DNA from 3 places in the Terribacillus jepli genome. Region 2 is predicted to be linked to each of the others. Evidence: riboswitches for the same ligand, from Rfam matches in the RefSeq annotation. Region 2 holds a riboswitch; each other region holds the start of a gene.

Region 1 (5,304 bases), on a different contig from region 2:
ATTACCGCTTTGACAGGTCCGCGGACTGCAGGGGAAGTGGATGGACCATCCGAGTTCCATTTAGTCATCGTTGATAATGGGCGTTCCGGGATTCTTGGAACCGAATTCCAATCTGTCCTCCAATGTATCCGTTGTGCAGCTTGTATCAACGTTTGCCCGGTTTACCGCCACATCGGCGGACATTCCTATAATTCGATTTATCCTGGCCCGATCGGAGCCGTGCTGACTCCGCTGTTGGGTGGATATGATGATTTTAAAGAGCTGCCGTATGCTTCGACACTGTGTGCGGCTTGTACGGATGCTTGTCCGGTAAAAATCCCATTGCATCAGCTGCTTCATCGTCATCGACAAGTGATTGTGGAAAAGGAAGGACGGGCACCTATTTCGGAGAAGATGGCGATGAAAGCATTCGGGATAGGAGCTTCATCCAACCCGCTTTATGCAGCTGGATCAAAGATGGCAAGCTCGGTCATGAAGCCTTTTACAAAGGATGAGACCATTTCAAAAGGACCAGGTCCGTTGAAGGCTTGGACCGAAATCCGAGATTTTCCGGCTCCGAACAAAGAGCGTTTCCGCGATTGGTTCAAGCAGCATCAAAAGGAGAGTGGCAAAGCTTGATACAGAATAGGGAAGCATTCCTTGCAAATGTCGCCAGTCGTCTAAGCCGCACAAAGGTGCTGACAGAGCGGCCGGAACGGAATTGGAATTATCGTCCGCAAGATAAAACACTGACTGATAAAACCCAGGATGAACTAGTGGATATACTCCGCGATCAATGCCGGCTTATCCACACCGAGCTGATTGAGACTGATGCGGCTGCTTTGCCGAATGTATTGGCAGAAACCGTGGCTGTCTATGGCGGCGGCCCACTGGCCATTTGGCAGGATCCTCGCTACGAGGCATTCGGTTTGCGAGAAAAGCTTCAATCGTGGCCGAAACAAGGGATCGATGTACATGAATGGAACCCTTCCATCGGCTATGACAATATCAGTATTGTGGAAAAAGCCAATATCGGGATTACATTCAGCGACATCACGCTTGCGGAGTCAGGGACGGTTGTACTCTTTTCAGGGGAAGGCAAAGGCCGCACGGTGAGTTTGCTGCCAAATAAATATATCGCACTTATACCGAAAAGCACCATTGTCCCTCGCATGACCCAGGCAGCGCAGCAAATATCCAAACAAGTACAAAAAGGGGAATCCATCGCTTCCTGTATCAACTTCATCACCGGTCCAAGCAACTCGGCTGATATTGAAATGAACTTGGTTGTAGGGGTCCATGGTCCTGTGAAAGCAGCTTATATCGTGATAGATGATAAATAGGTGACGTTGTGAAAACGGCTGATTATGCCGTTTTTAACTAATGGGGTGGTACTTGATTCGAGCTGCAGCGTTCCAGCAAGAAAGAGCTTGGCGGAGTATTTCAGTGTATAGGAAAAACGCCATGATTACGCGTATATCCTGGTTGTTGTTTTAAACCACCAGGAGAGAAGGCTGCAGTTGAAAAGTACAAATAAGTGCAACATTCGTGCGTATTTGACCTTTTTGTTTCGTTTAGAAGCCATTTCGGAAGAGAATGATTATTTTAAAAAATAGATTGACATTCAATTGGAAAACCCATAACATGGTAATCAAATCTAACAACTACATACTTGATTTATTCTTATCCAGAGAGATCGAGGGATCAGGCCCTATGACGTCTCGGCAACGGGTTTATTACAAATACCGTGCCAATTCCTGCAAACACAGCTGTGTTTGGAAGATGAGAATGAGGAAGTTTCATATGGAAGCCCTCTTTTTCTGGATAAGGAAAAAGAGGGCTTTTTGTGTAGCAAGGGAGGAATAGTAATGATTACGTTCAGGAATGTATCAAAGACCTTCACAATTGGCAAACGGGAAGTACATGCTGTTCGAAATGTGAACCTGACGATAGAGCAGGGGGAGATCTTCGGTATCATCGGCTTTAGCGGAGCCGGTAAGAGTACATTGCTGAGATTGGTCAATGTGCTGGAAAATCCTACTGCTGGAGGTGTTGAGGTACAGGGAGTCGACTTAGCCAAACTTTCTCCGAGAGAAGTGCGGAAGGTGCGCAGGGGAATCGGGATGATTTTTCAAAATTTCAATCTGCTAACCTCGCGCACTGTCGCTGGAAATATAGCTTATCCTTTGAAACTGGCAAAAATGCCGCGACAAAAAATAAAAGAAAGGGTGGATGAACTGTTGCGGTTCGTCGGTCTTTCGGATAAAGCGAAGAATTATCCGGAGCAGTTGTCGGGAGGTCAGAAGCAGCGAGTGGGTATCGCCAGGGCATTGGCTACTTCACCAGATATTCTGATCTGTGATGAAGCAACCTCGGCACTCGATCCCGATACGACTGGGGATATTCTTCGGCTGCTAAAAAAAGTGAACAAGGAATTGGGTATTACGATTCTGCTGATAACCCACGAAATGCATGTGATCCAGGCAATCTGTGACAAGGTTGCTGTCATGGAGGATGGAGAAGTCATTGAAACAGGCGGTGTATTTGATACCTTCACAAGTCCCGTTCATCCGACGACAAGGCGTTTCATCCGTTCCATCCAGCAGGATCTGCCGTCCCCATCCTTATTGGAGGAGTGGCGTCATAAAGGAGGGGAAAAGCTGTACCGCATCATTTTCAAAGGAGAGGTGGCGAGCGATCCTGTCTTATCCCGGATAACGCGGAAACATGATATAGACGTGAATATCGTATATGGTTCCGTTCAGGAGATTCAAGCAAAATTCTACGGTAATTTGCTTGTGAGCTTTGAAGGTGTGGAAGAAAAAACAGCCAGGGCGGTGAAGGAATTGAATGACATTGTTCAAATCGAGGAGGTGGAAGTGGCATGGGCGTAGATTGGCAGACATTCTGGCCGCGTATTGTCGAAGCGACTGGCCAGACGATCCTGATGGTGGCTGTCACCTTGGTGATAGGATCTATATTCGGCATCATTATCGGACTTTTACTTTTTGTTACACGTAAAGGGAATATTATGGAAAATGCCTTTTTGTTTCAAATCATTAATTTCTTGATCAATATCATTCGGCCGATTCCATTCATCATCTTTTTAGTGGCGATCAGTCCGCTGACTAGAGAGGTGGTAGGTACGACGATCGGTACATGGGCTGCAATTTTCCCAATGAGCATTGCGGCAGCTTTCAGCATTGCACGTGTTGTCGAAAATAATTTCATCAGTATCGATCCCGGTGTCATCGAGGCTGCGAAAGCGATGGGTGCCAGTCCGATTCAAATTATTTATACCATCTTGATTCCAGAAGCATTAGGGCCGCTTGTACTTGGTTTGACGTTCATTACCATCAGCTTGATTGATTTCTCCGCGATGGCTGGGACTGTTGGCGGAGGAGGCCTTGGACATGTGGCGATGACTTATGGATATCAAAGATTCGATACAAGCGTCATGGTTGTCACCGTCGTTATTTTAATAGTGCTTGTCCAGCTTGCCCAGTGGATCGGCAATACACTATCAAGAAAAATATTAAGGAGATGAAGAAAATGAAAAAAGCACTGCTTGGAATTATTTCCTTCGCTTTTGTATTCATTCTTGCAGCTTGCGGGAGCAGTTCTGCAGACGGAAGCCAAACAGTAAAAATAGGTGTCACTGGGTCGGACGGCGATCAGTGGCCGATCTTGAAGGAGAAAGCAAAGGAAGAGGGTATCAATATTGAACTAGTTGAATTCTCGGATTATACTTTGCCGAACCAAGCATTGGCGAACGGAGAAATAGACATGAACTCTTTTCAGCATATCGCTTTCCTAAGTCAATATGCTAAAGAAAACGGTGATACGATTGTACCGATCGGCTCCACGGTAATAGCCCCAATCGGAGCTTATTCGGAGAAAATCGATAGCCTGGATGAGCTGAAGGAAGGCGATAAAGTGGCTATTCCGGATGACCCATCGAACCAGGCTAGATCGCTGCGGGCTTTGGAAACTGCTGGTGTCATTAAATTGGCCGATGATTTCGGTCAGTTCGGTGATCCTTCCAAGATTGTGGAGAATCCAAAGAATATCGAAATTGTGCCCGTTGTTGCCCAGCAAACACCACGTGTCTTGCCGGATGTGGCTGCATCCTTCATCAATAATGGCGTTGCAGGTCAAGCAGGCCTGAATCCGAAAGAAGATCCAATTTACCTTGAGAATGCCAATGATGACAGCATCACGCCGTTTGTGAATGTGTTTGCTGTAAATAAAGATGACGAAAACAATGAGACATACCAAAAAATAGTGGAGCTGTATCAGGATGAAGCAGTGAAGAAAGCAGTGGAAAGTGATACGAATGGCGGTTCCATCGTTGTAGATGTGCCGAAAGAAGAGCTTCAGAAGCATCTGAAAAGACTGCAAGAAGAGGAGGAATGAGCTATGAGTAAATCTGTGACAGAAGTAAGCCGAATTGCCTTGCATCTTGAAGAGAATAGAGAGAAGTATATCCAGACAAGTCAGGCAATCCATGCAAAACCGGAGATAGGCAATCAAGAATTTTTTGCCAGTGAAACACTTGCTGGTTTGCTGGAAGAGGCCGGATTTCAAGTGGAGAAGAAAGTGGCAGGACATGAGACTGCATTTTATGCGCTGAAAGATAGCGGGAAGCCGGGCCCAAGAATTGCTTTTCTGGCCGAGTATGACGCACTGCCTGGAATCGGGCATGCTTGCGGCCATAATATTATCGGTACTACTAGTACGGCAGCGGGAATTGCTTTGGCGGAAATATTGGATCAAACGGGCGGGAGTGTGGCGGTGCTCGGTACCCCAGCTGAGGAAGGCGGTCCAAATGGCAGTGCCAAGGGCAGTTTTGTCAAGCATGGTTTGCTGAAGGATGTCGATGCTGCATTGATCATCCATCCTTCGGGCCGAACAAGTGTCACTGGAGAGTTTCTTGCAGTAAATCCGCTTGATTTCCATTTCTACGGTAAAGCAGCGCATGCCTCTGGCTCACCAGAGAAAGGCGTCAACGCTTTGGATGCTGTCATCCTGCTATTTAATGGTATTAATGCATTGCGGCAGCATCTTCCGCAGGATGTACGCGTGCATGGAATCATCCCACACGGCGGGGATGCACCAAATATTGTTCCCGAATATGCGTCCGCACGCTTTTTCATCCGGGCAGAAACTTGGAGCAAGGCACAAGCAGTTTCCGAAAAAGTGAAAAATATTGCCCAAGGTGCTGCATTAGCCACGGGAGCTACTGTGAAAAATGAACGATTTCAAAATGAAGTGAAAGATTTTGTTTTGAATCCAGTATTGGATCAGGTGCTGAAAGAAGAACTG
Region 2 (5,304 bases):
AGTTGTCTGTTCTCTCTCCGTCAATCCGGCAAGCTCTTTTTGTGTGATATCATCCTGCTTGTCCAATTCGGCAACAAGGGAGAATTGTTCAGGTGTCAGTTCAAACGGTAGAAGCATACGGGAAGTTTCCCGTTTCAAGGATAGGTAAGTCCTGGATAAAATCAGTCCTAATTCGTCCTGTTTCCTGCCCATGTTTTGCTCCTTTCAAATAGTTGCACATGCAAGTATATTACAGATTTGTACACAATTCGTCAATAATTTTTTTGGATTCAAACAAAAAGGACAACCAGCAGCTGATTGTCCATCTGTCTCATATATAAGGAAGTTCCTGGCGTGTGTTGCTGAATTGCTGATAGGCTTGCTCCACCTTCTGCTGCGGGGCTTGTTCCAAGCTGTACCAGCCGTGCTGGAACATCAAATTATACAAATTGCGCTGGGCATCCTGTGATTCCTTGAAAATGCGAGCCACTGTTTCATACAGCGATTGATTGCTCATTTCATTAAGTGCAGTGCTGTATGAAGCTGTCATATATTTTTCGGTCGCAAGCAAATCAGTCACATGGTCCCGATCATTCATATCCTGTGTCGTCGGTACCGGTGTTTGCGGATTCTGTACCTTCTGGTTCTGCGGCATAGCGTTCCCTCCTCCCTTAATTAAGCGGTTTCGTCTGTAAATGTTCCAGTAACATATCATAATGGCGCTGATGCATCTGACCGACAGTGTGCAATGCTTCCTGTGCATCTGTAAGCTGTACTTCCCTGGCGGCATGCTGTGCTTTCTTGGCTGCATTCAAATTCCAATTGAGCATATCGGTCAAGTACAGTAAGTCTTTTTCAGAAATCATTTCCGGCGGCTGCAGCATGATATCGTTTGTGTTTCCTGGTGGCATGGGATCCCTCCTTTTTCTTTTCTATCGTGCCCGTGTTCCATCGGTTTATTCTGTGCGTAAGATGCAAAGGACTATGCTAAAATAGCAGTAGGAAAGGAAGGGGATAACATGTTCCGATTTTATTGGTACCCGAATTGCAGTACATGCAAAAACGCAAAAAAATGGCTGGATGCGAATGAGGTATCGTATGAAGCAATACATATCGTCGAGAACCCTCCAAGCCCTGAAGTTCTTCAGGAAGCAGCGGATAAAAGCGGCCTGCCGCTTGCAAAACTGTTCAATACGAGCGGGAAAGTCTATCGTGAGGGCGGCTATAAGGATAAAATCAAAGATGCAGATGATAACCAGCCGAAGGCGTGGCTGTCTGAAAACGGTATGCTGATCAAGCGTCCGCTTTTGATCGGTGAGGACACTGCTGCCGTCGGTTTCAAGCAAGAAACATATGAGGCTGTAACTGCTTCGAAATAAGCTGAATCGGTGGTAATTTTATCTATTATTTCTTATAGTAAATATGTTAGCTATTCTTGTAGAAAATAGGTGGAGGAATTAAAATGAGCAACTTACCGAAAGATCTACGTTACACGGAAGAACATGAATGGATCAAAAAAGAAGAAGGCAACCAGTACCGGATCGGTATTACCGACTTCGCTCAGGATGAACTCGGGGATATCGTGTTCGTGGAACTTCCATCCGTTGGTGATGAATTGAAAGCGGACGAGCCATTTGGCAGTGTCGAATCTGTCAAGACAGTATCCGAGCTGTATGCTCCGATCAGCGGTAAAGTAGTGGCTGTGAACGAAGATTTGGATGACAGTCCCGAATTCGTGAATGAATCCCCATACGAGAAAGCATGGATGATCGTGGTGGAAACAGACGACGAAGCAGCTTATGAAAGCCTGCTTTCGGTTGAGGATTACGAAGGAAGAATCAAAGAGGATTAATTTTTGCTGCCCTTGTTGGCAAGGGCAGCGGTTTCCTTTCATATACTATGGCAAGCTTTATTGCTAAGCTGCCTTCATTCGGAGCGCGGGCAAGGAAGCAATCAAATATCGATCAGAATAGGTGATGCCAGTATGGGTGATGAACAAAAGGTCATTATCGTGGAAGGGCGCTCGGACAAAGAGCAGATTAAGAAAATCATCGATGAGGATGTGACGATCATCTGCACCAATGGTACATTGGGCATCGAGCGGCTGGAACAGCTGTTGTATGACTATGACTTGGATCACAAGCAAGTATATATCATGGTGGATGAGGACAGTGCTGGGCATAAGCTGAGGAAACAGCTGGCCCGAGAGCTTCCACATGCCCAGCATATCTACGTAGACAGAACCTATCGAGAGGTAGCGGCGACCCCGGCACCTGAATTGGCCACGGCCTTGCTTAGCAGAAGCATCATGGTGCATCCATTCTTCCTCGCCTGAAGAAAGAAGGGATGAATTATCAACGTCATCGAAAAAGAGGTCCAGGGAGTCATCGGGCAGGAACAGGCAAGGATATTTGTGCACACGCCGTTTTGCGGCACATGCCAGCTTGCCGAAAAAATGCTCCTGACAGTCGAGACTGTGACGGGCCAGGAATATTATCATAAACTGAACGCCTCTCTATTTCCTGATTTCATGCAGGAATATCAGATTGAAAGCGTCCCTTGTCTCATTATCTTCAAACAAGGAAAAGTTCAGGAAAAAATATATGCGTTTCATTCCGTCCAGCATATGCTGGCGAAAACGCTGGATGAATAAACAGCTTTCCAAATGGAAAGCTGTTTTTTCTTGCAGGAAATTTGGTGACTTGGAGCCAAATACAAAGCAAGGGGGGATGGAGCATGATCATCGAAGAATTGAAAAAGCTCAAGCAACAGATCGAAGCTAGGGAGGATCTGTTGCCTTTATGCAACGACAAACGGCTGAAGGTCTTCATTGAATGGGAAGATGACCATTTCGATTTGCATATTGATAGAAGCAGTCTGACGACACCAGCTTCAAAGCCTTATGGATTTTTGCATATTCGTACAGATGAACAGACACTTCATCAGCTCCTTGCCGGCGAGGTCCAGCTTCGCAGTATATGTAACAGGCAAGTTGTGGAAGGGGATTACCAGCATATTCTTCTTGTGGAAGCTCTCTTGTTTCTGGGAGCCGGAGCCAGACTGTAATATATGTTGACAGAACTTTGTACTAGTGCTAAACTCCTTTTTAGCAATCATATATAAAAACTCTTATCCAGAGTGGCGGAGGGACTGGCCCGATGAAGCCCGGCAACCACAGGTTTTCCTGTATGGTGCCAATTCCTGCAGGGAAACCTGTACAGATGAGAGAACAATTTTCGCACATAAAACCGCGTCTTTTTGTTCTCATGACAAAAAGACGCTTTTTTATATTTGCAGAGCAACACGAGGAAGGAGGAGCGGATATTGATCACCATCAAAAACCTCTCCAAAATATATCGCACAAAAAAACAGAATATTACAGCAGTCGATCAGCTTGACCTCACGATAGAGTCTGGTGAGATTTTCGGTGTGATCGGGTATAGCGGCGCTGGTAAAAGTACCTTCGTACGCTTGTTGAACCGTCTCGAAGAACCGACTGCCGGTGAAATAATCATCAATGGCAAGGACATCGTCAAACAGCATAAAAATGAACTCCGACTTGCCAGACAAGAAATAGGGATGATTTTTCAGCACTTCAATTTGCTGTGGTCCCGTACGGTACACCAGAACATCGCCTTTCCGTTGGAGATAGCAGGTGTGCCAAAGAAAGAAAGAAAAACCAAAGTCGATCGATTGATTGAACTGGTCGGATTGAAAGGACGCGAAAATGCCTATCCATCACAATTAAGCGGCGGACAGAAGCAGCGGGTCGGCATTGCAAGAGCGCTCGCTAACGATCCAAAAGTGCTGCTATGTGATGAAGCGACATCAGCATTGGACCCGGAAACGACAGATAGCATCCTTGATTTGCTGGTAGACATCAACAAACGGCTTGGTTTGACCATCGTAATGATTACGCACGAAATGAACGTAATCCGCAAAATCTGCCACCGTGTTGCCGTAATGGATACAGGCAAGGTCGTGGAAGCAGGCGACGCAGCGCATGTATTCCAAAATCCGCAGCAAGCGATCACGAAGCGCTTTGTTCAGCAGCTTGATGGAAGTGAGCAATATGAATCCTTATCGGCGGCCGCGCTGAAAGAAGGGTCAGGAACGATCGTGAAGCTTTCCTTCTCCGGCGAAAATGTCAACCAGACAGTTGTCAGCCATACTGCGAAACAATTCGATGTGGATATCAATATCCTTCAAGGGAATGTACTGCAGACACAAACCGGTGCAGTCGGAAGTCTGTTTTTGCAGCTTGTGGGCAGTGAAGCGGAAGTGGAGAAGGCACTGGACTTCATCCGCAGTGCAAATGTGAAAGCGGAGGTGCAGGAACTTGTTTGAGAAATGGTTTCCGAATGTAGATATAGCAGATTTGAACACAGCCATCTACGAGACATTCTATATGACGATCCTATCTTTGATCGGTACTTTCATCATCGGCATCATCCTTGGACTTTTACTTTATCTGACTAGTAAAGGGAAGCTGTGGGAAAACAAAATCGTCTATTGGATCGTGGCGGCGGTAGTCAACGTATTCCGTGCCATTCCATTCATCATCCTGATTTTGCTGCTGTTCCCATTCACCGATTTTATCGTCGGCACGATCCGCGGACCGGAGGCAGCATTGCCTGCACTTATCATCGGGTCTGCACCTTTCTATGCGCGGCTTGTGGAGATTGCGCTGAAAGAAGTGGACAACGGGGTAATTGAAGCTGCCAAGGCAATGGGTGCGAAAAACAGTACGATCATGTTCAAGGTATTGCTGAAAGAATCCATGCCGGCGCTTGTCTCAGGTATTACGGTAACAGCGATCGCCCTTATCGGATCTACAGCAGTAGCTGGTGTGATCGGCGCAGGCGGATTAGGCGATTTCGCTTACTTCTACGGTTTCCAGCGCCGGCAGTTCGATGTCGTATTCATCTGTACGCTATTGATTGTCATCGTGGTATTCGTCTTCCAATTTATTGGAGACTTGATTTCAAATAAATTAGATAAACGATAAAGGAGAGGGATTCAATTGAAAAAGGCATTATTAGTCATTTTATCGGCTGTTTTCATGGTATTCCTGGCAGCTTGCGGTTCTTCCGATAGCGGCTCAGGCGATGAAGAAACAACAACAATCAAAGTGGGCGCTTCCAGCACACCACACGCAGAAATTCTTGAAGAAGCAAAACCGCTTTTGGAAAAAGAAGGAGTCGATCTTGAAATTGAAGAGTATCAGGATTATGTCCTTCCCAACGACGATTTGGCCAATGGCGACCTGGACGCTAACTACTTCCAGCATATCCCTTACTTGGAGACTTCCAATGCAGATACTGG
Region 3 (5,304 bases), on a different contig from region 2:
CAGTCATTCCGGGTATCATTGGATTTATTGAAGGTCTTATATATTTATTTCAGTCGGATGAAGATTTCGATGCGAAGTATAACAGGTGAATCCTACAGACAACGGCCGCCGCAGAAGGGCAATTGCCGACTTTTTGATAGCATTTTTATCCGTGCCTGTTAGTGTAGGAGGAATAGGGGGATAAGTGGTTGAAAAGGTATATCGCATTCCTTTTAGCAGGTTTCTTCAGTGTGTTTTTTCTTGCTTTGTCTTTTTATGAGGGAAGTAATATTTTAGATGATCCGTTTGATTGGGAACACTCTACACCTTTTACCCATTTATTGATCGCTAATCCATCTTTCCCAACAGATATCGTTTTCTTGGATTACTTTGTATACGCTATAAAGTTCTATCCTTTTTATCCAATCCTGACCCTTATCAGCGGAGTTATGCTATTCGTTTTATCTCTGCCGATTATTAACCGAGATAAAAATTCTATAAGTATCCTGCTAGTGCTGTTGGGGATTTTGGGTATCAGTTTATCGGTTGCTTTCTTTTCGGCTCAAAGCTTAGGATCCGCTGTATACCGTCACTCTTTTTTATTCATGGGGCTATTCTTAACTATATATGGCGGCGTTTCAATCGCTAGAAATCGTCGTACAGCTTAATGGAAGAAGCCGCCTATACTCATAAGGCGGCTTCTTCCTTGTTTTAGGGAGTGTCGTAAAGGGAATAAAGGACGCTTTGCTCCTATGCCGATTGTTGGATGCAAGGACAAAAAAATTGTTATTATTTCAATGCATGATCAGCCAGCGTATAAACAACTGCATCATCCGTCGGAGGATTATGCAAACCTGCCCGTACATCCCGGAAGTGTCGCTGTAAAGGATTATTAGCAGATAAACTTCTGGCGCCAGCGATTCGCATGCAAAGATCAACAACATGATTCGCATTATTCGTGACTATGTGTTTTGCGGCTGCCAGATCTGGACTCATTGCGGATCTTTTTTCTGGGTAATCGATCCACTTCCTGGCGGTCGCATAAAGAACTTCCCTGGCATTGAAGAGAGCTAGTTCTATTTCACCGATTTTCCTTCTGACCTCCGGGACTTCCTTGATTGGACCAGGCAAGGAAGCAGGTCGTAATTCGGATGCAAACTGAATTGTATAATCTCTTGCAGCTGCAGCAATACCGAGATAAACAGCTGCGATTTGCAAGTACCAGCCTCTTGGAGTTACTGTACCTTTGTTTTCTTCCACAAGCAGCGCCTCTTGATCCACGAGTACATCATCCAATATGATGTCGTCACTCCTTGTGCCTCTCATCGCGATACTGTCCCAAGTTTCCTCCACAGCGACACCTTCCAAGGAATGATCAATCAAAAAGAAGCCTTTGTTGCCGGAAGGGTGAATCGTCGCCGTGACAATGCTATAGTCCAATGCTGCAGCTATCGAAGCAAAGGATTTGCGTCCATTGATTTTCCATTTTGTTCCTTCCGAACTTGCGATAGTGGTAGGAGCCGCTCCTCTTGAAGGGCTGCCGGTAGCGTTTTCCGTCTGTGCTAAATTCAGCAGAATCTTATCGTGCACGATTTTATAGCTTAGATCTTGAAAGCTATGTTCATCCCACTTCCGGTTTTCGGCATTTTCCAAAATGACACCAAGCTGCCAGCCGAATGACAGGGCTGTTGCAGCATCTCCTTGGGCAAGTATTTCTTGGATCTGTAAGTACTCTGAGAGATTCAATCCTTTGCCGCCATATTCTGGAGGGACAGTCAATGACAAAAAGTTGCTTTCTTTTAAAGCTTGGAAGTTTTCGTACGGAAATTCACCGGTTGAATCAGTATGGGCGGCACGTTCTTTAAACATTGCAGCTAATTTTATTGCTTGCTGTTTCACTTGATCGAACAATTCAGTTTTTTCGGCAGTCTCTCGCATCTTCATTCTCCTCATCCAATAAAATAAAAAACCTCTTTCTAAGAGAAAGAGGATACGTTTATGTACATATTCTCTCTCATCTCTCAGACATATCTGTCTGCTGGAATTAGCACCTTGCTTTGTTAAAGCGGTTGCTGCAGGGTCGCAGGACCAGTTCCTACCCTGACTCTAGATAAGTGATTCATTAGGTTGTCGGCATAAATATAAATCATTAAACAGAATGTTGTCAATTATCAAATTAGTTTCAAAAACTCGATTGACAGGTAGAGGACTGTCCTGTATATTGAGCTTTAATTCAATAAGCATTTCTTATCCAGAGAGGTGGAGGGACTGGCCCTTTGAAGCCTCGGCAACAGACTGCTGCAGTACTGTGCCAATTCCAGCAAGCTACTAGCTTGAAAGATGAGAAGAGAGTGGACGTTGTACGCCTGCGTCGGCTCAGCCAGACCTCTTCTTATCCGAGAAGGGGTCTTTTATTTGTAAAAATGGAGGGATAAAAAGTGGGAAAACAAATCATTCTGAATGCATTTGATATGAATAGTGCGATGCACAATTCGCATGGGTTATGGAAGCACCCAGAGAGTAAGCGGCATCGGCAATATAAGGATTTGGATTATTGGATTGATCTGGCGAAGCTATTGGAGCGCGGCAAGTTCGATGCGATTTTCTTTGCAGATGTTCTGGGTGTATACGATGTCTATCGTAATAGTAAAGCTCCTTCTATACGGGACGGCCTGCAGGTTCCGTTGAACGACCCTGCTTTATTGGTTTCAGCGATGGCCAGTGTCACAGAGAATTTAGGTTTCGCGGTCACGGTAAGCACTACATATGAACCGCCATTTGGGAATGCTCGGCGTTTTTCCACATTGGATCATCTGACAAAGGGGAGAGTTGCTTGGAATGTCGTGACCTCGTATCTTCCAAACGCTGCCCGCAATTTTGGTTTGACCGACATGATCAAGCACGATGAGCGGTATGGGATTGCCGATGAATTCTTAGACGTTTCTTATAAGCTATGGGAAAGGAGCTGGGAGGAAGATGCAGTTGTGGAAGATCAGGAAAACCAAGTATTAATAGACCCTGAAAAGGTACATGAAATACATCATGAGGGTCATTATTTCCAAGTCGAGGGACCGCATTTGAGTGAGCCTTCTCCGCAACGGACTCCGGTAATCTATCAAGCAGGTACATCTGAGCGCGGACGGGAATTTGCTTCCAAGCATGCGGAATGTGTATTCGTGGGAGGTCCTACCCCAGATCGCATCCGTTATTATGCAGATGATATAAGGGAGAGGGCTGCTAAGCATGGACGGAATCCAGATCATCTGAAAATCTTCTCCTTCCTAAGCGTTATTGTAGCGAAAACAACAGAAGAAGCGCAGCACAAGTACCAGGAATACACGAGTCATTGGAGCTCTGATGCAGCCAAGGCGCAATTTGGTGCAAGCGGCTATGATATTGCTGAATACGAAGAACTAGATCCTGACGAGCCGTTTACATACGGCAAATCAACAGAAGGAGGTCACTATAAGGCAGCCTCGTTGACGAAAGATGCATCCAGGCAACTGACAGTAGGAGAAGCATTAAAGCGATTTGATACACCTGATGAGAGTTTGATAGTAGGGAATCCGGTAGAGGTGGCAGATGCAATTCAGCTTCAATTCGAAGAGTCAGGAGTGGACGGGTTTAATTTGAATCATCTTGTTACACCAGGGGATCTGGAGTCCTTTATTGATCTGGTTATTCCGATTCTTCAAGAACGCGGACTATATAAACAATCCTATAAACCAGGAACATTGAGAGAGAAATTGTTTGACTATGAATCAAGCAGACTGCCGTCTGGACATCCTGCAAGTAACTACAGAGCACTGAAAATACCGATAGGAGAGGGAGATGAAAGGTGATAAAACTGGAGAACATTACAAAGAAGTACAGCAGCAAGGGCAAGCAAATCATTGGTGTTGACGATGTGACACTAACCGTCGAAGCTGGTGAAGTATTTGGAATTGTTGGGTACAGCGGTGCTGGCAAGAGTACACTGCTGCGGTGCATTAATTTATTGGAAAAGCCAACGTCTGGAAAAGTCTTTGTCGACGGAGTTGATTTGCACGAGTTGTCACCAAAGGATCTGCGGAAAGCCAGACAGTCGATCGGGATGATTTTTCAAGGTTTTCATCTCGTCTCATCAAAGACGGTATTTGAAAATGTGGCATTTGCATTACGAGCTGCAGGAGCAGACAAAAAGCAGATCAAGCAGCGAGTAGAAGAGCTGCTTGCCCTGGTGGGGCTGGAGGATCGAAAGGATCAGTATCCAGCGCAGCTTAGCGGCGGTCAGAAGCAGCGGGTCAGTATTGCTCGTGCGCTTGCGAATCAGCCAAAAATTCTTTTGTGCGACGAAGCAACTTCGGCATTGGATCCTGGTACGACAAAATCAATTTTATCTTTACTAAAGAAAATAAACAAAGAACTTGGCCTGACCATCGTTGTCATCACGCACGAGATGGAGGTTGTAAAAGAAATCTGCAGCCGCTGTGCAGTGATGCAGGATGGGAAAGTAGTCGAGCAAGGTTCCACCTATGATATCTTCTCTGACCCAGCTAACCCCCTGACCGTATCTTTTATCCAGACAGTACTTAATTTTGATCTTCCGGAAGAGTTATTGGGAGAAATAAACGGAAAGTTGGTCAGGCTGCAATTCAAAGGCAGTATCGCTGCAGAAGCAGTTGTATCGGATATGTTGCAGGCCTTTCAGATACGCGGCAATATTCTGCACGGTAAAGTAGAGTACATCCAAAGCAAGCCATTAGGGATTTTTGTAATGGAATTGAACGGAAATGAAGCGGAAGTAAATAAAGCAATTGCTTATCTCAGAGAGAAAGTAAGCAAGGTGGAGGTGTTCAGTGATGGATCGCGTGATCGCCATCTTGCCTGAGTTGAACCAAGCATTTCTCGAGACGCTCTTAATGGTTTCTATCGCCTTGGCAGTAGCGATCTTGATCGGATTGCCCTTTGGGATTTTGTTATTTGTAACAGATCGCGGATTATTTTTGGAAAACGTACTAGTAAAAAGAGTGGCAGGGCTGGTTATCAATCTCATTCGATCCGTTCCTTTTGTGATTCTGCTCGTCTTCTTACTGCCGTTCACACAATTTCTCCTTAATACGACGATTGGTCCTTTAGCTGCCTCTGTATCTTTATCTGTTGCGGCCATCCCGTTTTATGCAAGACTCGTAGAGTCCTCTGCCAAGGACATAGACAAGGGTGTGATTGAAGCTGCTATTGCTGTTGGTGCTTCTCCGTGGATGATTATCAAAAGTATCATTCTCCCGGAAGTAAAGCCTGGCTTAATAACTGGACTGACGATAACAGCTATCAGTCTTATTGGGT

What was found. A riboswitch is a leader RNA that binds a small molecule or an ion and turns the genes downstream of it on or off. The one in region 2 is predicted to bind S-adenosylmethionine.
Region 1: another riboswitch for S-adenosylmethionine. It lies ahead of AB1K91_RS02265 (methionine ABC transporter ATP-binding protein); the one in region 2 lies ahead of AB1K91_RS02830 (methionine ABC transporter ATP-binding protein).
Region 3: another riboswitch for S-adenosylmethionine. It lies ahead of AB1K91_RS08345 (LLM class flavin-dependent oxidoreductase); the one in region 2 lies ahead of AB1K91_RS02830 (methionine ABC transporter ATP-binding protein).

What each region holds. Positions count from the first base shown of each region.
Region 1 covers NZ_JBFEGH010000001.1:455,477-460,780, forward strand. The annotation lists gene AB1K91_RS02255 (LutB/LldF family L-lactate oxidation iron-sulfur protein) at 1-618, shown strand, start outside; gene AB1K91_RS02260 (LutC/YkgG family protein) at 615-1,322, shown strand; SAM riboswitch class I at 1,660-1,768, shown strand; gene AB1K91_RS02265 (methionine ABC transporter ATP-binding protein) at 1,848-2,873, shown strand; gene AB1K91_RS02270 (methionine ABC transporter permease) at 2,864-3,526, shown strand; gene AB1K91_RS02275 (MetQ/NlpA family ABC transporter substrate-binding protein) at 3,532-4,395, shown strand; gene AB1K91_RS02280 (M20 family metallopeptidase) at 4,399-5,304, shown strand, end outside.
Region 2 covers NZ_JBFEGH010000002.1:90,714-96,017, reverse strand. The annotation lists gene AB1K91_RS02870 (MarR family winged helix-turn-helix transcriptional regulator) at 1-192, opposite strand, end outside; gene AB1K91_RS02865 (spore coat protein) at 311-634, opposite strand; gene AB1K91_RS02860 (hypothetical protein) at 651-890, opposite strand; gene AB1K91_RS02855 (arsenate reductase family protein) at 999-1,358, shown strand; gene gcvH (glycine cleavage system protein GcvH) at 1,442-1,831, shown strand; gene AB1K91_RS02845 (toprim domain-containing protein) at 1,964-2,314, shown strand; gene AB1K91_RS02840 (thioredoxin family protein) at 2,393-2,632, shown strand; gene AB1K91_RS02835 (hypothetical protein) at 2,716-3,045, shown strand; SAM riboswitch class I at 3,106-3,207, shown strand; gene AB1K91_RS02830 (methionine ABC transporter ATP-binding protein) at 3,304-4,326, shown strand; gene AB1K91_RS02825 (methionine ABC transporter permease) at 4,319-4,987, shown strand; gene AB1K91_RS02820 (MetQ/NlpA family ABC transporter substrate-binding protein) at 5,003-5,304, shown strand, end outside.
Region 3 covers NZ_JBFEGH010000006.1:17,728-23,031, forward strand. The annotation lists gene AB1K91_RS08330 (TM2 domain-containing protein) at 1-89, shown strand, start outside; gene AB1K91_RS08335 (DUF4306 domain-containing protein) at 189-647, shown strand; gene AB1K91_RS08340 (acyl-CoA dehydrogenase family protein) at 769-1,917, opposite strand; SAM riboswitch class I at 1,991-2,096, opposite strand; SAM riboswitch class I at 2,224-2,326, shown strand; gene AB1K91_RS08345 (LLM class flavin-dependent oxidoreductase) at 2,418-3,821, shown strand; gene AB1K91_RS08350 (methionine ABC transporter ATP-binding protein) at 3,818-4,849, shown strand; gene AB1K91_RS08355 (methionine ABC transporter permease) at 4,821-5,304, shown strand, end outside.